Regions from separate parts of the Oceanobacillus phoenicis genome, predicted to be linked through region 1. Evidence: riboswitches for the same ligand, from Rfam matches in the RefSeq annotation. Region 1 holds a riboswitch; each other region holds the start of a gene.
The links. A riboswitch is a leader RNA that binds a small molecule or an ion and turns the genes downstream of it on or off. The one in region 1 is predicted to bind preQ1.
Positions count from the first base shown of each region.

Region 2: another riboswitch for preQ1. It lies ahead of queD (6-carboxytetrahydropterin synthase QueD); the one in region 1 lies ahead of ABC346_RS01150 (QueT transporter family protein).
Region 3: another riboswitch for preQ1. It lies ahead of queF (preQ(1) synthase); the one in region 1 lies ahead of ABC346_RS01150 (QueT transporter family protein).

Region 1 is NZ_JBDFME010000001.1:214,216-220,976, reverse strand. Features, by position in the region: gene yfkAB (radical SAM/CxCxxxxC motif protein YfkAB) at 1-846, shown strand, start outside; gene ABC346_RS01165 (NUDIX hydrolase) at 996-1,469, shown strand; gene metA (homoserine O-acetyltransferase MetA) at 1,833-2,744, shown strand; gene ABC346_RS01155 (DUF3891 family protein) at 2,767-3,558, opposite strand; gene ABC346_RS01150 (QueT transporter family protein) at 3,634-4,116, opposite strand; PreQ1 riboswitch class I at 4,126-4,170, opposite strand; gene ABC346_RS01145 (VOC family protein) at 4,550-4,987, shown strand; gene ABC346_RS01140 (VOC family protein) at 5,211-6,071, shown strand; gene ABC346_RS01135 (calcium/sodium antiporter) at 6,140-6,761, shown strand, end outside.
Region 2 is NZ_JBDFME010000001.1:1,558,573-1,565,333, reverse strand. Features, by position in the region: gene solA (N-methyl-L-tryptophan oxidase) at 1-741, shown strand, start outside; gene queE (7-carboxy-7-deazaguanine synthase QueE) at 799-1,521, opposite strand; gene queD (6-carboxytetrahydropterin synthase QueD) at 1,518-1,955, opposite strand; PreQ1 riboswitch class I at 2,156-2,203, opposite strand; gene hxlR (transcriptional activator HxlR) at 2,497-2,874, shown strand; gene hxlA (3-hexulose-6-phosphate synthase) at 3,037-3,669, shown strand; gene hxlB (6-phospho-3-hexuloisomerase) at 3,680-4,237, shown strand; gene ABC346_RS07905 (DeoR/GlpR family DNA-binding transcription regulator) at 4,873-5,652, shown strand; gene ABC346_RS07900 (Cof-type HAD-IIB family hydrolase) at 5,654-6,508, shown strand; gene ABC346_RS07895 (hypothetical protein) at 6,676-6,761, opposite strand, start outside.
Region 3 is NZ_JBDFME010000001.1:2,285,276-2,292,036, reverse strand. Features, by position in the region: gene mmsA (multiple monosaccharide ABC transporter ATP-binding protein) at 1-537, opposite strand, end outside; gene chvE (multiple monosaccharide ABC transporter substrate-binding protein) at 601-1,677, opposite strand; gene ABC346_RS11310 (queuosine precursor transporter) at 2,148-2,783, opposite strand; gene queF (preQ(1) synthase) at 2,835-3,332, opposite strand; PreQ1 riboswitch class I at 3,401-3,447, opposite strand; gene ABC346_RS11300 (SDR family NAD(P)-dependent oxidoreductase) at 3,522-4,289, opposite strand; gene ABC346_RS11295 (IclR family transcriptional regulator) at 4,455-5,213, shown strand; gene ABC346_RS11290 (sugar kinase) at 5,218-6,171, shown strand; gene ABC346_RS11285 (bifunctional 4-hydroxy-2-oxoglutarate aldolase/2-dehydro-3-deoxy-phosphogluconate aldolase) at 6,195-6,761, shown strand, end outside.

The DNA.
Region 1 (6,761 bases):
TCGGTTCGTCAATATGTTTTGCCTTTACTTAAATATGCCCATGAGCGTGGTATTAAGACACAGATGAATTCCAACTTAACCTTGCCATATAATCGATATGAAGAAATTGTTCCCTACCTAGATGTATTACATATTTCACATAACTGGGGAACGGTTGAAGAATTTGCGGAGACAGGATTTGCATTAATGGAACGAAAACCTTCAGAAGAAAATCGTGCTAAGTATTTTGAACGTATGGTGGAAAATGCACAACGGTTATCGAAAGAAGGTGTAATGGTTTCGGCTGAAACCATGTTGAACAAACGAACATTCCCACATTTAGAAAGTATTCACGACCATGTACTGGAAATGGGCTGTGCTCGCCATGAAATTCATCCAATGTATCCAGTAGATTTTGCGGAAAATCTAGAAATTTTATCTTTAGATGAGATGCGAGAAGGGATTACTCGATTGTTAAATCATCGAAACCAAGACTTATGGATGTTATTTGGGACTTTGCCATTCTATGCATGTAGCGGGAATGATGAAGATATCGAATTACTTAAGCGTCTATACAAAGAACCAAATGTTTCTGTTCGTAATGATCCAGATGGTCGTTCTCGATTGAATGTAAATATTTTCACGGGTGATGTAATTGTTACAGACTTTGGTGATGAACCGAAGCTAGGAAATATAAAAACAGATTCTTTAACTAGCGCATACGATCGTTGGATGGAGACAAAGACAGCTAAAAGCTTAAATTGTCATTGTCCGGCAGTATCTTGCTTAGGGCCAAATGTACTCGTGAAAAATGCATACTATAAAGATGTTGATTTCCAAAAGCGAAAGGCACGAATAAGTCAATGATGGTAGGAAGCGTTATAAGAGGAATATCACATTTTAGCATTTCGCTTCTTTAATTCCCTATTATCTTCAGATACTTCAAAGCTTAAACCATCTAGAAAAACAGATAGAAGAGTTAACACATTTTCAAAGTAAAAAGGTGGCTCAATCTAATGGAGTTATGGGATTTATATGATATAGATCGAAACAAAATAGGAAAAACACATCAAAGAGGGATCGAGATTCCGGATGGGTGTTTTCACCTTGTGGTTCGTGCATGGGTAAAAAATGATAATAATGAAATTTTGTTATCAAAACGGCATCCACAAAAGCCTTTCGGAGGTTTCTGGGAGAATACTGGAGGATCAGCTATTCAAGGTGAAAATAGTCTCCAAGCAGTATTACGGGAAGTTTCCGAAGAGATTGGGTTGCAATTAACTCCAGAAGATGGGGAGTTGATTCTTCAGCAAACTAAAAATGTTTCTCATCAAGATATTTGGTTATTTCATTCGAATGTAGTTGTTGACGAGCTATCTTTTCAAGAAGATGAAGTTATCGATGCGATGTGGGTGAATAAAGATAAATACTATGATATGCAAAATAAAGGTTTAATTGTACCTACTATTTCAGTATTTTCAGCTTGGTAGGATAAATCATACATCTGAAGTTGTAGAAAATGCTACTGTCCTAGTAGCATTTTTTTGTGCTATAAAATCAGTCCACTAGCCGACGACGAAAGTGTCTCGACTCAATAGAATAAAGAGTGTCAGAAATATTTGAGGAGGAACAAACGCATGTTTATTTCAATAGATGTATATAAAAGTTATGTAGACTATAAAATGGAGGACCTTCGTAAAACATCAGAAGTCATAAAGAAAAATAAAAAAAGTGATTGAATGAAAGGTTAATAATTTGTGACTTTTAGATAAAATTTTCCAAATAGGGTTGAACTTTTCACGTGAGCCTTTACAATAAAATTAACTTAGTTGTAATTGTGGAGGGTACGAGAGATGCCGATTAAAATACCGTTACACTTGCCTGCAAAAGATATATTAGAAAAAGAGAATATTTTTGTGATGGATGAACAACGTGCGATTACGCAAGATATACGACCACTGAATATATTAATCCTCAATTTAATGCCAGAAAAGCAAAAAACAGAAACGCAATTATTGCGATTTCTAGGTAACACACCTCTGCAAGTTCATGTATCGTTTTTACGAATGTCCTCACATGAATCAAAGAATACGAGTAAGTATCATTTGGATACGTTTTATAAGAAGTTTGAAGAAGTAAAATCCAAGAAATTTGATGGAATGATCATAACCGGATCTCCTGTAGAGCATTTGCCCTTTGAGGAAGTGGATTATTGGAAAGAATTACAGGAAATAATGAATTGGTCCAAAGAAAATGTTACGTCAACACTGCATATTTGTTGGGGGGCACAGGCTGCCCTTTACCATCATTATGGTATTAATAAATATCATTTGCCACAAAAATGTTTTGGAGTATATGAGCATAAACTGTTTCATCCGCATGAACGTTTAGTACAAGGATTTGATGATTACTTCTTTGCACCACATTCTAGGTATACCGATGTATCTATAGATGAGATTAAAGCACATCCAGATCTACAGTTGTTAGCTAAATCGGACGATGCGGGTGTATTCTTGCTCGCTTCAAAAGATGGAAAGCATATTATGGCAACAGGGCATCTGGAGTATAGTGCAGAAACTTTAGCAGAAGAATATCATCGTGATCATCAACGAGGTATTGATACGGCTATTCCGGAGAATTATTTCCCTCATGATGACCCTGAACAAGATCCGAAATATCGTTGGAAAAGTCATTGTAGTTTACTATTTTCCAACTGGTTAAATTATTACGTTTATCAAGAGACTCCATATCAATGGGGGGAATAGCATAGAGAAAAAGGCTTTCGAATTACTCGGAAGCCTTTTCGATATGGTTTTGAGAAGTAATAAGTACTGGGTGCTGTTCTAGAGTTGCTTGTTCATAAGCTTCTACAAGACCATGATGTTGAATTTTTTGTCTGGATATTTGCTTATATGGAATAGAGATAGAGAAAGGTCTATCAAATGGAAAATTATCCATAACAATGGTGTCTTCATTTTGCCAGCTTATTTGCATCTGTTCATCTAGTACATAGTGTAAAGTATGATTCGTTGGGATTCCTTTTTTGAAAAATGGATGTTGATTATCACCGGTTGCACCAGGCTCATTCATACAAGCGTATAATGAAAGGTTATCTGAAAGTTGAAGCAGTCCGTAATGAAATTCAAACAAACGTTTGTTGAAATTCGAAAGTGTCCCTATGATACGTTCTTGTCTTGTTTCTTCATGTTCTACAAAAGCTTGAGCTTCAAGAGAAGTGTTATTAGCTAAAAATCTTTTGTAATGTTCACTACACAGTAATGCAGCGTATAAATCAACTTTTTCTACTTCATTAATTCCATACTTATATAATACGGTTTTAGGTACATTTGGAAAATCGGCAAATGTATAGGGTTGATTGGTAACATCATTCCAAAATGGTTGACGATCAAATTCTTTCCAACCCAAATCATGTTGGTAAGCAGCATAAAGAACGGAATCTCTCCATTCTGTACCCTGAAAGTAATCTAATTTCCAATTATCAAGTATATCTCCTGATATTTGAGCATGATCATCTTGTGTGATTAATATCAACTCATCTTCTCTTTCTCTAACAATCATCTGTCCCATCCTCTCTAATGGTAGACTTTCAAAAAGAACCTTAGACAATTGTCACTGTCTAAGGTTCTTCATACTTTATATGAGCTTATCAAAGCGTAAGCGCTTGTGCAATGCATAGAATATAGGAATACCAATTAATAGCACACCGAATTCCCCAATTGCAGTTGTTAACCACGTAAACCAGAATGGAAGTTCTAGTGCAAGGTTTAATGCAAACGCAATGATAAACATGTTAAACGTAAATACAATCGTATTTAGAAATAGTAGCGTTAATTTGTCCTTAATAAATTTAGATAAGAAAATAATAATTCCTAGTGAAATAACAGAGTGAGCAACCCCGAATACGAGGTCGTACCAACCAAGTGGTGAATTGAGGTTAACGATAAACACTCCAATTACAATTCCAAAGAAATAACGCTTATCAAATACGACTAGATGATTGAACATCTCTGAAATGCGAAACTGTATATTTGTAAAGCCAAATGGCGCAATAGCTATAGAAACAACAACATATAAAGCCGCTATTAAGCCATTAATTACTAACGTTTTTACGTTCATATTTAATTTTCCTCCCTAGTTTTTTTGCGTGGGATGGTTACGAACCACGGTGATCAAATCACATTAGATTAGTATAATTGAAGGCTTGTAATCTGTCAAAATGAGTGAATATAGCATATGAAAACTTTTGCTGTTAACATTGAAGATAATGGTGATTCCACTAATACAGACGTTGACAAGGTAACAAAAAACCAAAAATTGCCTGATACATCAACCAACATATATATACTAGGTAGTACTTGGTCTTATGTTAATATTGGTTGGGGCTAGTATATATTTATTCGATAGAAGAAAAAATAAAAAGGAAATTAAGTACAAATCATAAATCGTATGTATTGGATGTAGCTGTGGTTTTTTAAAAGTAAAGATATAGACTGTGTAAAAAGTATAATAAAAATAAGAGGAAAATTAATAAATAAAAGGAGCGATAAAAATGACTGGAGTAGAAATTGATTTAGTAGTATCAGACAGCTTAAAAGCATTGGAGTATTATGAGAAGATATTTGATATTGAGCGAGTTGAGGTTTCCGATTTTCCTAAGGGTGAGAACGAGGTTATTTTTAGTCTTTATGGAGTGCGTTTTCATATGCTGGATGAAAATCCAAAATTTGAATTGATAGCACCAAGCCAGGATGATCCTAAAACGATTTGGTTTAATGTAATCGTTCCTGATATTAAAGACACATACACTAAAGCAATGGAACTGGGATGTATTGAAGTACAAGCCGTGACAGACCTTCCTGACTATGGTATTTCGAATGCCATGTTTATTGATCCTTTTGGGTACTTATGGATGTTACATCAAGTATACAAAGAAGTATCTCATGAAGAACGCTTAAAACTTTGGGAGGAAAAAAGAGATAGTATGTAAAAGTATTTGTTTAAAGAGTAACTATAGCTTTTAGACATGAATGATATCGAATAAAAACAGACTTTTCAAATGAAGGTCTGTTTTTATTATATGGAGCAAGTTATTTATCTATCTGGTAACAATAGATGGTAAGCTGATCATATTGACTATCTTCAATTATAAAGATATAATCGATTACATAAAGTAAGTAACTATTAAAATATAATGAAAGAGGGATATTAATATGGAAAAGAAATTCTTTGAAGTTCCAACAATGTATATACAGGATGTTACACTTCAAGTAAGTGATTTAAATAAATCAATTCAATTTTACGAACAAGTCCTGGGGTTACACGTATTAAGGAAAGTGGGTAATCAAGTAAAGCTTAGCGCCAATGGTCAAGATGTAATTCTAACCTTGGAGCAACCAACGAATGTGCTCACAAAACAAGGGAGAACAACAGGTTTATATCATGTGGCAATTTTACTTCCTACGAGAGAAGACTTAGGAGCATTTTTACGTCATTTTATGCAGTTGGATATTGCAAATCAACTAAGAATCGGTGCCTCAGATCATATAGTTAGTGAAGCTATTTATATGTCTGACCCTGATGGGAACGGTTTAGAAATTGCAAGAGACCGTCCTTCTTCTGAATGGTCATGGAGTGTGGAAAATAAGGTTGAAATGAGCACAGAAGCACTTGATGCGCAAGGTTTATTAGAAGCGGCTAGTCAACATGAATGGAATGGTGCTCCAGATAATACCATTGTTGGCCATCTTCATTTACACGTTGACAATTTAGATAAAGCGCAGCAGTTCTATGTGGATGGATTAGGATTTCAAGTTGTCACTGAATACCCAGGAGCATTGTTTTTATCTGATGGAGGTTATCATCATCACTTAGCGGTTAATATTTGGAATGGAGAAGACGCAGCTTCCCCGAAAAAATATGAAGTTGGGCTAAAATACTATACACTTCGTTATCCTACTGAAGATAAAAAGCAAGCTGTTATTCACCGATTGTCCCATTTAGGATATGAGACACAAGATGATATTGTCGAAGATCCAGCTGGGAATACGATTTTACTAAGTAGTGAACAATAGAAATGGACGCGATATCCATAAGAAGATAGAATATATACAAGACTTTTAAAATAGAAAGGGTGGAATACGTGGAGTATGTATGGTTAGTAGTAGGATTTGCATTATTAGTAAAAGGAGCGGACTGGTTTGTGGATGGTTCATCTAATATAGCAAAACTACTCCGGGTACCACCGATATTAATTGGGTTAACGATTGTTGCATTAGGTACAAGTGCACCAGAAGCGACGGTAAGTATTATAGCTGCATTAGAAGGAACAGCAGATGTTTCTATCGGTAACGTAGTAGGTAGTAATATTTTTAATATTACACTTGTAGTTGGTTTGGCGGCATTTATTTTCCCACTTCGAGTACAAAATGAGACAATTAAAAAAGAGATTCCATTTACGTTACTAGCAAGTGTAGCTTTACTTGTACTTATGTCCGATGTTTTTCTTCAAGGTCTATCATCGAATATGATAACGAGAAGTGATGGAGTTATTCTATTGCTATTCTTAACTATATTTATGTACTATATCATTGAAGTTGGCTTAAAAAGTCGGAAAGAATCCAGTGAAGAAGATTTTTCAAATGAAGGTATTTCATGGGGGAAGAATAGTTTAATTACCATTATTGGATTAGCTGGAATCATTGGTGGAGGGCAACTTGTTGTCACGAATGCTACCGAAATTGCCTATTCACTAGGAATGAGTG
Region 2 (6,761 bases), 1.3 Mb from region 1:
TTACCGAATCACTTAAAAGGGGTTTATGAAATTAATTCTGGAGTGTTAATGAGTGAAATTGCCCTTCAGACTTATCGAGACCTAGCTACATCACTCGGCGCTTCATTTTATACAAATGCACGTATTCAACGTTTGGATGTAACAAATCAACACGTAATGATTCAATTATCTAGTAATACGATTAAAGCAAAGCAACTAATCATAACTGCTGGGAAAGGGACGAATCAAATTCTGTCCTTACTTGGATATGAGCTTCCATTATTCCCAATTCGAAAAACGTTCTCGTGGTTCGAAGCAGCTGAATCTATTTATCATTCTAATTACTTTCCAGCTTGGTCTTTTGCTGATGGAAACGAAACATACTACGGCTTCCCTAGTATTGATAAAGCTGGTATAAAAGTTGGCAGACATGACGGTGGCCAACCTGTGAAGGCAAATGAAACCTTGAGAACATTTGGTACATATCCCGAAGACGAACAAGATGTCAGCCGATTTGTTCATCGTTATATGTCTCCTGAATTACAGCACAAACAAGGAAAAGTTTGCACTTATACGAATACACCCGACGGCGATTTCATCATAGATCGACTTCCAAATTATCAACATATACTAGTCGCTTGTGGATTCTCTGGTCACGGATTTAAATTTAGTAGCGGAGTCGGGGAATTATTGAGTCAATTAGCTATTCAAGGAGAAACTACTTTGGACATATCCCACTTTTCTTTAAATAGATTCGCATGAATTAAAATAAACAAGGAACGTGGGCAATGACGGTTCCTTGTTTATTTTATGATAGGCTTAAACCCCTCTTTTGTTCCCCCACAAATATGTATGTAATTGCGGTAAAACCCGAACATCCTTCAGTACTTTATTTTCCATCACTAGATCGATCAAGTTCTCATATTTCTCCAACAGGTCGGATAATAATCTTTTATTTTCACTCGCTTCCACATTATCATTTCCTACCTGCAGAAATAATGCAACAGATGGATATCTTACATGTATTTGTTCTGCGTAGGTCAAATCCTCTTCATCAAAAATAACAACTTTCAAACTAAAATGCCCTTTTTGTTCGTTATGTAATTTCTCAATGATGAAATCGAGCGTAGTAAAATTAGTTTCCATTCCTGAGCTGGGAGGTTTGGGAGACAATGTTAGATCATCTACTTTCGTAAACCAAGTTTGCCATCTACTTCCCTGTGTTTCCAGGGCAACTTCTATTTGATGTTCATGCAATAAATCGACCAAACCATCTATTTGCTTCAATAATGCAGGGTTGCCACCGGAGATCGTCACATGACCAAATTTGTTGCCTCCTATGTCTGTTAAAGAATTAAAAATTTCCGCTGGTTCCATCATTTGAATCGATTCTTTTTCCGATCCATCCCACGTAAATTTAGAATCACACCAAGAACAGGAGTAATCACAACCCGCTGTACGCACAAACATCGTTTTTCTACCTATGACCATACCTTCTCCTTGAATAGTAGGCCCGAATATCTCCAAAACAGGTATTTTCATATTGAATTCTCCCCTCTTGGACGATAAATGCAGTAACTTGTTGGGGTTTCTCGTAAATAAACTTGTATACACTTCGGCTTATTTTGCAATCCATTTAAATAATCCTGAATGATTTCATATATTTTACGAGCAACTACTTCTGTAGTTGGAAAGTCAACAGCTTGCCCATCTGAAAAGGAAGAATCATAATTGATTACTCCATGATCAAAACGTTTATGAATCAAATTCTTAATCTGTTTAAAATTTACTAAAAAACCAGTTTCATCAAGTTCATCTCCAACAACCGTTATATTCGTAAAATACGTGTGTCCATGCATTTGTTGACATTTCCCTGCTTGATCATGTGGAATATAATGTGCTGCAGAAAAATGAAAATCTTTATTTAGTTCATATGCATAAGAATGAGGAGTAACGGGATATATTTGTTGCATCATATCAACGTCCACCTCATTCTTTTTATAACATTAGAAACTTTCGGCTTTTGAAACATATTATTTCCCCTCTCTTTGTTTCATAAATGAATCCACCCCATATAAAAAAGAAGAAGTAATTAATGTTTCCAGGTGATTGACCGTATACTTTTTTTCACACGGCCCACACAACCAAAAAAACAACACAAAGAAGCGTGTTGTTTATCTCCTTAGTTTTTTATAGAGGGATTTAAATCGCGAACCTCTCCTGCAACAAAGCAGTATTCTATTTTATTCACAACGTAAGATTAACATAATTCTGCTTGAAAATATAGATAAGTCATTGAATAATTTCAAATCTAATGTTCAAATTCCTAACATAGTTACAGTCATTTTTAAACAAGATAAGCAAAGAAAAAAATTTAACTCTTCCTTTCATTTATGTACACCACTCAATATTTGTGAATTTTTCAATAAGTTCCGTTATTTGCTGCGCACAATTATAAACGGTATAATCTTTTACAATCATTCAGATAGCTATGGTTACTTTGAAAGGAGAAAAAGCATGGGACATGTTTGCAATAGAGATTTCAACTGTGAAAAAGAATTAACATTAGCAGTAATTGGCGGTAAATGGAAAATGCTAATTCTTTGGTATTTAGGAACAGAAGGAACGAAGCGATTTAACGAATTAAAATCACTCATGCCTAATATTACGCAGCGCATGCTCGTAAATCAGCTTCGAGAATTAGAATCTGACTTTATTGTTCATCGTGAAGTTTATCCAGTCGTACCTCCGAAAGTAGAATATTCACTGACAGACCGTGGAGAGACATTAATGCCGATATTAGAAGCAATGTATGATTGGGGAAAAGATTACAAGGTTTTTTTAGAAGACCATCTAAATCATTCAAAACAAGAAAGCACAACGAATAACTTATAATTGCGACTGAACCTATATGGTGTCTTTTCAACAAGTAATACCACTTCTTACAGTATACTTTTTGTTACTATATGAGTTTAAAGTGCGTACTTTCGTTTATGATAGTTAGAATTTATAATGAACATCATACTTTAAATTAACTAAAGAAAGGGAGATTTCAACATGAAATTACAACTAGCATTAGATCTTGTCAACATCCCAGAAGCAATTGAATTAGTAAAGGAAGTTGAATCATATATTGATGTCGTAGAAATTGGCACACCTGTCGTTATTAATGAGGGACTTAAAGCAGTAAAAGAAATGAAAGCCGCATTTCCGAACTTAACAGTATTAGCTGACCTCAAGATTATGGATGCAGCTGGATATGAAGTAAGTCAGGCTTCTCAAGCAGGAGCTGATATTATTACAATTCTCGGTACAGCCGAAGATCAGTCCATCGAAGGTGCTGTAGAAGAAGCAAAAAAACATAACAAAAAGATACTTGTGGATATGATTGCTGTAAAAGATATTGAAACACGTGCAAAAGAATTAGATGAACTAGGCGTGGATTATATTTGTGTGCACACTGGCTATGATTTGCAGGCGGTTGGTAAGAACTCTTTTGAAGATCTTGCAACTATTAAAAGTGTTGTTAAACAAGCTCAAACAGCAATCGCAGGTGGAATCAAGCAAGAAACACTTCCAGAAGTAATTAAACAACAACCAGACCTTATCATTGTAGGTGGCGGAATCACAAGCAAAGAAGATAAACAATCCGTTGCTCGTGAAATGAAGAAATTAATCCAATTAGGATAGTGATACAGTGATGAAAACAACACAGTATGCATATGAGATCGTACAGGAATTAACCCAGTCACTTGAGCTAATCTCTGATCATCAAGCAGAGAAATTAATAGACAGTATTTCAGCGTCCAATAAAATTTTTGTTGCTGGGGCTGGAAGATCTGGCTTTATGGGAAAATCTTTTGTGATGAGAATGATGCATATGGGAATTGACGCATATGCAGTGGGCGAAACAGTAACTGCTAATTTAGAAGAAGACGACCTGTTGATCATCGGATCAGGATCAGGAGAAACAAAAACCTTAGTTTCTATTGCTGAAAAAGCAAAAATTCTAGGAGGTACTGTCGCAGTAATAACTACTGCACCGGAATCCACAATTGGAAAGTTAGCAGATATTGTTGTTCAATTACCCGGAGCTACAAAAGACCACACAGAAAGCAACTTCAACACAATTCAACCAATGGGATCCCTTTTCGAGCAAACCATGTTGGTATTCTATGATGCTCTGATCTTACGGTTTATGAACAAAAAAGGATTAGATTCTCAGACTATGTACGGCAAGCACGCAAATCTCGAATAATTCACAGAGAGTAGTTATATGGTTAATCACAAAAAAATAAATCATATTTTGGGATTAACTACGTAAATCTGCTTGCTAGTTAGCCCTGGTTTGCTATTAAATGCAAACTAGGGCATTTTGTTTACCTCCCCATCTATATGTTTATTTTCGGTTTTGGATTTAACTTTGTGCTGTTTATTTTGGATTTCTAAAGAATTCGAGCTTTTAGAAACGATCTATTCACTACTTTCTTGGGATTATAAAGATTTTTTCGTTTTTAGAAACCTTCTATTCACTACTTTCTTTGAATTCTGAAGCTTTTTTCGTTTTTAGAGCCCTTCTATTCACTACTTTCTTCAGGTTCTAAAGCTTTTTTCGTTTTTAGAAGCCTTCTATTCACTACTTTCCTCGGATTCTGAAGCTTTTTTCGTTTTTAGAGCCCTTCTATTCACTACTTTCTTCGGGTTATAAAGTTTTTTTTCGTCTTTAGAGACACCCTATTCACTACTTTCTTCGGGTTATAAAGAAATTATGGTTTTTACAACGAAGCTATATTATAAATTTATACCCAATCTTATAAAATTACTTATTTTTACTTATTTATAATTACAAACACTTATTTTTGTTGTATAATTACTTAAAAGGAGGAGATTTCTTTGTATCAAGAAGAAAGATTGTTATCTATACTGGACTATTTAAAAGAGAATAAAAGAATTTCTGTTGAACAAATATGTTCACTTTTCGATATATCAAGAGATACTGCGCGTAGAGATCTGGTAAAGCTTGAAGAAGAAAGCAAAATTGTACGCACTCGTGGTGGAGCCCTCCTCCCTTCCATCCATAGGGAAATTAAAAATTACTCTCATCGACTAAACATTGTTTCAGATGAGAAAAAGGTGATTGGTAAAAAGGCAGCATCCTTAATTTATTCAGGAGACAGAGTAATCTTAGATGCTTCGACTACGGTACAATCATGTGCCGAGCAAATTAACAATACTGAATGTACGATAATCACCAATTCTATCAATCAAGCAGATGTATTATCCTCCAATTCAAATATCAATATTCAGTTATTAGGTGGGATTTTGGAAAAAGAGCATCGATATGTATATGGCTCTTCTGTTATAGATAAACTCTCCGAATACATTGTGGATAAAGCTTTTATTGGAGTTGTAGGTATATCTGAAAGTGGCTTGACAATTGCACATGAGGAGGATGGGGCAGTAAAAAGAAAAATGATACAGCAGGCTAAGCAGGTAATTGCATTAGCTGACAATACTAAATTAGGAAATACTGATTTCTTCCGATTTGCGGATTTACAAGACATTGATTTATTAATCACAGATAAGAATCCACCTCAAGCATTCAGAGATTTACTGCATAAACATCATGTTGAACTTTTAACAGCAGAGAATAGCGATCAAGGAGATGAGTAATATGGTCAAATTAATTGCCTTAGATTTAGATGGTACGTTACTTAATGAACAAAATGAAATTAGTAAGACAAACTTAGAGTCAATTAAATCTGCTCAGGCCAATGGAGTAGAAGTTGTAATTGCTACTGGGAGAGCACATTTTGACGTTCAATCTATTTTTGAAACTACTGGAATAAATACATGGATAATTGGTGCAAATGGTGCCACGATCCATCGACCGAATGGGGAATTGTATCATTCTACATCCATAAACAAGAATGATGCTATCAACGTTCTCCGTTGGCTGGAGCAAGAAAATTATTATTACGAAGTTCTCAGTAACCAATCCATATTTTCTCCTAAAAAAGGCAGAGATCTTTTAGCTGTTGAAATAGATAGGTTAATTAGTGCAAATAAGGAAGTTAGCATAGATGATCTTCAAGCAGCTGTGAACAAACAATTTAGTCAAAATGGGTTTTCGTTTATCGATTCTTATCAAGATCTAATTGATTACAATATCGACTTTTATAATGTTTTAGCCTTTTCATTTCACCAAGAGAAACTCCAAAAAGGTTGGACACATTTTGAGAAGTTTGAGGGATTATCAATTGTAAAATCTGCTGAACACAACTTTGAACTTGAGCACAAGAATGCTTCAAAAGGAAATGCACTTAAAATGCTTGCGAATAAGTTGAATGTAGATTTAACTAAATCAGCTGCAGTAGGTGATAGCTTTAACGATTTATCTATGTTAAAACTTGCAGGTAGAAGTGCTGCAATGGGTAATGCTCCTAAAGAAATACAGGATGCATGTGATGAGATTACCCTTTCAAATAATGAAGATGGAGTTGCACACTTCATCCACTCGCTAATTTAGATTGATTTTTTTACATGTAGCTATAACTCTTATTGGCGTAACGGACTGCCGGCGTGACGATAAGAGTTTAGCATATAAGAGAGAGAAAATAATAGTAATTTTTTCGAGTGTTCGTATTCGGACACTTTTTTTTCGATCAATTCAAAGATGATAGTCTTATTGTGGGTCTATTCATTTAAAAACTCTCTCATAGCCTTATCTATTTCTTCAAAGTACGATTGTACAGGAATCGGTTGAAGGACGACTTCCTTAT
Region 3 (6,761 bases), 2.1 Mb from region 1:
ACTGTCCTCTTCATTCAAGGCTGCAGTAGGTTCATCTAATATAAGCAATTTAACTTCCTTTGATAACGCTTTGGCAATTTCTACCAATTGTTGTTGCCCGACACCTATATTTTTAATTTTTTCTTCTGGATTGACACGAAGGCCAACTTTAGAAAGAAGTTTCCTAGTTTCTAATATAGTCTCATTCCAATTAATGACTCCTTTTTTACTTCGTTCATTCCCTAAGAATATATTCTCTGCGATAGATAGCTCAGGAATTAACGCAAGCTCTTGATGTATAATAACAATCCCTAATTCTTCACTTTGATTAATATTTTTAAATTCACATTTATTATTTTGAAATACAATATCTCCTTCATAACTTCCATATGGATGCACTCCACTTAATACCTTCATTAATGTTGACTTTCCAGCTCCGTTTTCTCCAATTAATGCATGAATCTCTCCAGACTCTACTTTTAGATTTACATTATTAAGAGCTTTCACACCTGGAAAAGTTTTCTCGATACCTTTCATTTCTAAAATATAATTATCCAACGTACTCACACCCTTACAAAAAGATGATTTAGCATAGAAGATATGCTAAATCACCTTATTAGATTAATTACTTACTTCATCTTCTGAATAATATTCGGTCTCTATTAATTCCTGTTCATAATTATCTATATCTACCGAAATAGGTTCAAGAAGATAAGATGGGACTACTTTATTGCCATTATCATAAGTTTCTGTATCATTAATCTCAGGTTCCTCATCATTTAAAACAGAATCTGCCATCTCAACTGCTTTTTTAGCCAATTCTCTTGTATCTTTAAATATTGTCTGCGTCTGCTCTCCGGCAATTATTGACTTAACCGATGCTAACTCAGCATCTTGTCCAGTAACTACAGGCATTGGTTTATCACCACTCCCATACCCTACTGCTTTTAATGAAGAAATAACACCTCTACTAATTCCATCGAATGGTGAAAGTACTACATCTACTTTTTCACTAGAATAATTTGCACTTAGTAGATTATCCATTCGTTCTTGCGCCTTTGATCCATCCCACCTTAAAGTAGCTCCCTGTTCAAAATCAGTCTGACCACTTTGAACCACTAATTGACCACTATCGATATATGGCTGCAATATCGACATTGCGCCATCCCAGAAAAAGTATGCATTATTATCATCAGGTGATCCTGCGAATAATTCAATATTAAATGGACCTTCACCATCTGCTAAACCAAGAGATTCTTCTATATATTGAGCTTGTAGAACTCCTACTTGAAAATTATCAAATGTTGCATAGTAACTAACATGATCACTATTCATGATTAATCGATCGTAAGCAATAACAGGAATATCCATGTTTTCTGCCTGTGTTAATACATCGGTAATTGCTTCTCCATCAATGGAAGCGATTACTAAAATATCTACGCCTTTCGTAATCATATTTTCAATCTGTGATACTTGATTTTCTACTACGTCTTCGGCATATTGAAGATCAACCTCATAACCTAATTCTTCAAATTCTCCTTTCATATTGTCACCATCGTATACCCATCGCTCAGAAGACTTAGTTGGCATTGCAATACCAACCGTTTTTGAATCACTTGCACCACTAGTATTATCACCACACCCGACCAACAACACACTAACTAAAAAAGCACACAAAATAAATGAAAACCTTTTCATTTTAATCCCCCTTCTTTCTTCTATCGCAAAAAATAAGGAAAGAAAAACATATCACGCATTTAAAAAAGAATATTCAATCTATTTTGAGCGATAGCAATGAATACGTTCGTACAAGATGTAATTATTTGTTTCTTGTACGTACATTTATTATAGAATGTTCAAAATAGATTATCAATAGAAAATTCACAAAATTAATAAAAGTTCTTTAACTATATGGATTTTATGATTTATTTATGTCAAATTGCTTTAATAAGGAGAATTTATATTTATAACTGGAAAAGAATCACTAATCAGGAACACCTAATTACACCTATACCTGTTATTTAAGTTTATTTATCCATTTATAAACCAATTTACTTTTTTATTATTGAATAACTATGTACGTACATATTAAAAACTTCAAGCAATGTATAACTTATACCTTTCCCACTAGATCTTGGGTTAACTAACATTGCTTGAAGTTTATAAAATTAAGAAGCCTTTACCACATGGTCTGGACTGTTGCCTTCGTATTTTCTAGTCCATTTAACCAATATATAAGCAAATGGAGTATCTAATAATGCGACTAGACATTTCCAAATATATTGTGAAACAATCATACCTAGTAATATATTTGTTGGTACTATCCCCCAAAATGCAATGGTAATAAATAATACAGTGTCTATAAATTGACTTGACATTGTTGCTAAATTATTTCGCAACCATAATTTTTTCTTGCCATGTTTATTTTTAAACCAGTGAAATATAGAAACACTTAAATTTTGACTAATTACATAAGAAGTCAAACTAGCAAGTATAAGCCGAAAACTTCCACCTAAGATTTGTTCAAATTCGGCTTGTGCATGAAAATCTGGTGCAGGTGGTAATTGTATAGAAATGTAGATAAATACCATTGCAATAATTTGTGTAAGGAAACCAGCTTGGACCGTTTTCCTTGCTGCAGCCTTGCCATAAACTTCACCAATAACATCTGTCATTAAATATGTAATAACATAAACAATCGCCGCACTTGGAAGGATAAAACTTCCCATTTCAAATAACTTCACTGAAAGAATATTTGATAGCAACAACAAACCTACAAAGATTGCACTAAAATAAATATACATGTTATCCTCTTCTCCCTTTATTATTAGGGTAGAGGATCTTACGCATTCCCTCTATCGATTATCTATATTTTCTGGATACATATCGTGTTGTATTAGTCGTTGGTCTGCCATCTTCTCAAATTTTGTTCCTGGCCTACCATAATTACAATATGGATCAATAGAAATACCACCACGGGGAGTGAATTTCCCTCGAACCTCTATATACCTTGGATCCATTAATTCTATCAAATCATTCATGATAATATTGATGCAATCCTCATGAAAATCACCATGGTTCCTAAAACTAAACAAATATAGTTTCAAAGATTTACTTTCTACCATTTTAACATCAGGGATATAGCTAATATAAATTGTTCCAAAATCTGGTTGGTTTGTTTTTGGACATAAAGTTGTAAATTCCGGACAATTAAATTTAACAAAATAATCACGTGATGGATGTTTATTCTCGAATACCTCTAACACTTCCGGTGTGTAATTAAAATCATAAGTAGTTCCTTGACTTCCTAATAACTGAACATCTTCTAGTTCATTTTCATCTCTTCCTGCCATATATCTATTACCTCCTTTTCCATAAAAAAAGCCATGCCCCTAAGGAACATGACTTGAATAATCATTGTTTGTCCTTAGTTTTTTATAGAGGGTTAAAGCTAAGAACCTCTACCAAAATTATGTTTGGTGTACAATCAATGATTATAAGTATTATTAGCGTTTATGTCAATCCTAATATTACCATCTCGCCTATACTGATGTTGCACCCTGGCCACCATCAATTCGATAATAGGAACCACTAATAAATGACGCTTTATCAGAAGATAAAAATAACATAAGGTTTGCAATCTCCTCAGCTGTAGCATAACGATTCATTGGTACAGAAGCTTCGAATTGAGATCTAGCATCTTCCGCTTTATCCCCCATTGCATTCTTTTCTATACTTCGCATCATTTCTGTGTTAACTCCTGACGGTGCAACTGCATTTACCCGTACACCATACTCCGCCATTTCCAAAGCAGCTGTTTTATTTAATCCGATTACAGCGTGTTTAGACGCAACATATGCACTCATGCCTGGTGCTCCTAATAATCCACCATTGGATGCAGTGTTAATAACTACACCAGATTTTTGTTCTTTCATCACTTGCAGTACATACTTCATTCCAAAAAATACACCCATAACATTAACATCAAATACATTTTTAAAATTTTCTTTTGTCTGCTCGATGATATTACTAAAATTTCCATTGATACCTGCATTATTAATAAAAATATCTATTTTTCCATATTGTTCTTTTGTTCTATCTACATAGTTTTTTACATCTTCTTCTTTACCAACATTTGCTGTAATCAGTAAAATTTCTTCAGTATCGATCTCACTAGCAGCCTCCTCTAATGCTTCATTTTTAAGGTCTACTAATGCCAATTTCGCTCCCTCATGTGCAAATGCTTTTGCAACCTCTAAACCTATCCCTCCGGCCCCGCCGGTAATTAATACAACTTTATTTTCAAACATTTCTTACACTCCTTTAACAAATTAGAATTTTTCATAGCTTTTACTAATTCGAGCACAATATGCTTTAATTAAAAATAGTCTTTACGAGCTAAATAAAGTGTGGTATATTCAATAAAATCACATACATGATTAAAATTCATATATGTGATTTTAGGAGGTGATATGATGTCTGTTAAATCTGCCAAGCGCGCCTTGGACATTCTAGACTTATTAGCAAAACATACAAATGGTCTAACAATTAAGAATATCGGTGACAAGTTAGAATTACCACAAAGCAGTACATTTAATTTATTAAAAACATTACATAACGAAGGATACGTACGGCAAGATGGCATGAAACTATATTACTTAGGTGAAAAGTTAATACCACTAGGAACAAGTGCTTTAGAATCATTAGATATTCACACAGTTGCAAAACCTTATTTAACCGACCTTATGAAAGCGGTTAAGGAGACTGTATTTATGGCGATGTTATCTAAAGATGAGTTAGTGTATATTGCAAAGATGGATGCCGATAGATCAATACGTACCACTGCACAACCTGGATATAAAAAACCAATATATTGTACTGGACTTGGCAAAACGTTTTTATCCTTTATGCCTGAATTTGAGAAAGATAATTTGTTAGATCAAATAACCTTAGAAAAAATCACTGCAAATACAATTACAGATAGATCTCAATTAGAAAATCAACTGCAATTCTTTCAAAAACAAGGATACAGTATTGATGACGAAGAAAATGAAGAAGGTCTGTACTGTTTGGCTGCCCCCATTTTCGATAGTCGAAGACAGCTTTTGGCTGCTATAAGTGTTGCGGGACCAAAAGAAAGAATGATAAAGCAAAAAGAAACTATCATTACAAACTTGAAAAATACAGCTCAACTTATTTCAAATGGTATGGGATATATAAAGAAAGGAGTATGACAAATTGGATGTTATTGGAATCGGGGAAACAATGATATCACTGACCCCAGATAAGAATGGACTTATTAGGCAAACATCATCCTTCGAACCACGAGTAGCTGGTACAGAAACCAATACATTAATCGGATTAAGTAGATTAGGCCATAAAACTGGTTTTATAAGTAGATTGGGAGACGATGAATTAGGTGCGATGGTATTAAAAGAATTACGCGGAGAAGGTGTAGATACTACTTTAATTGAGTTTGATTCGAGTCACCAAACCGGATTATTTCTAAAAGAAATCATTAATGAGTCCGATGTCCACGTATATTATTATCGCCAACATTCAGCAGCTAGCCAAATGGATCCTGATCTACTTGACGAGAATTATATTTCTTCTGCTTCTTACCTTTTTGTAACTGGAATTACGCCAGCAATTAGTGAAAGTTGTAGGCAAACGATATTTACTGCAATAAAAATGGCTAAAAAAAATGGTGTGAAAATTGTATTCGACCCAAATATTCGTAAAAAACTATGGTCAGAATTAGAAGCAAAACAAACATTACTTGATATCGTAAAGCTATCCGATATTATATTACCAGGTATTAGTGAAGGTAAATTTTTATTCGATAGTGATAACCCAGCAAAAATCGGTAATAAATGTTTGGAATTAGGTGCAGAGTTAGCTGTAGTCAAACTAGGTGAAAATGGCGCCTATTATTGTTCAAGTAATCAAAGTGATTATGTCCCTAGTTTTCCTGTAAAACAAGTGATCGATCCTGTTGGTGCTGGAGATGCATTTGCAGCTGGACTGTTATCTGGACTAATTGATGAATTAAGCATCGATCAAGCAGTAAAACGTGCATGTATAACTGGTGGATATGCTACAACTTTTATTGGAGATTATGAGGGATTTCCGGATAGAACTCGATTTCAACGTTTATCCAGCCCATCTTCAACTGAAGATGTGAGTCGTTAATCTATTAGAAGGAGGATTATTCTATGGATATTTTAAAGCAAATCGAAAAAGAAAAGCTTATTGCTATTATACGTGGATACGATACTAATGAAACTATTAAAATAGCAAAAGCTTTGTATGAGGGTGGAATTAGATTACTTGAAGTTACCCTTAATAGTGATAATGCGTTAGAAACAATTAATGCATTACATTCTCACTTAGAAAAGGATGTACTTATCGGAGCAGGAACAGTACTTGACTCCGAATCAGCTATATTAGCTATGAAAGCAGGAGCAAAATTTATTATTTCTCCGACATTGGATGTTGAAACGATTAAAGCAACAAAAAGGTACGGCGTCATTAGTATACCTGCTGCTTTTACTCCTACTGAAATATTATCTGCAGTAGAAGCAGGAGCCGATGTTGTTAAAGTTTTTCCAGCATCTTCATTAGGACCAAATTATGTAAAAGACGTTCATGGGCCATTACCACATATAAAACTACTACCTACAGGCGGGGTAAATGTCGAAAATGTAACCGAATTCATTGAAAAAGGTGCAATTGGAGTTGGATTAGGCAGTTCATTAGTCCCTAACACAGCAAATGTCACA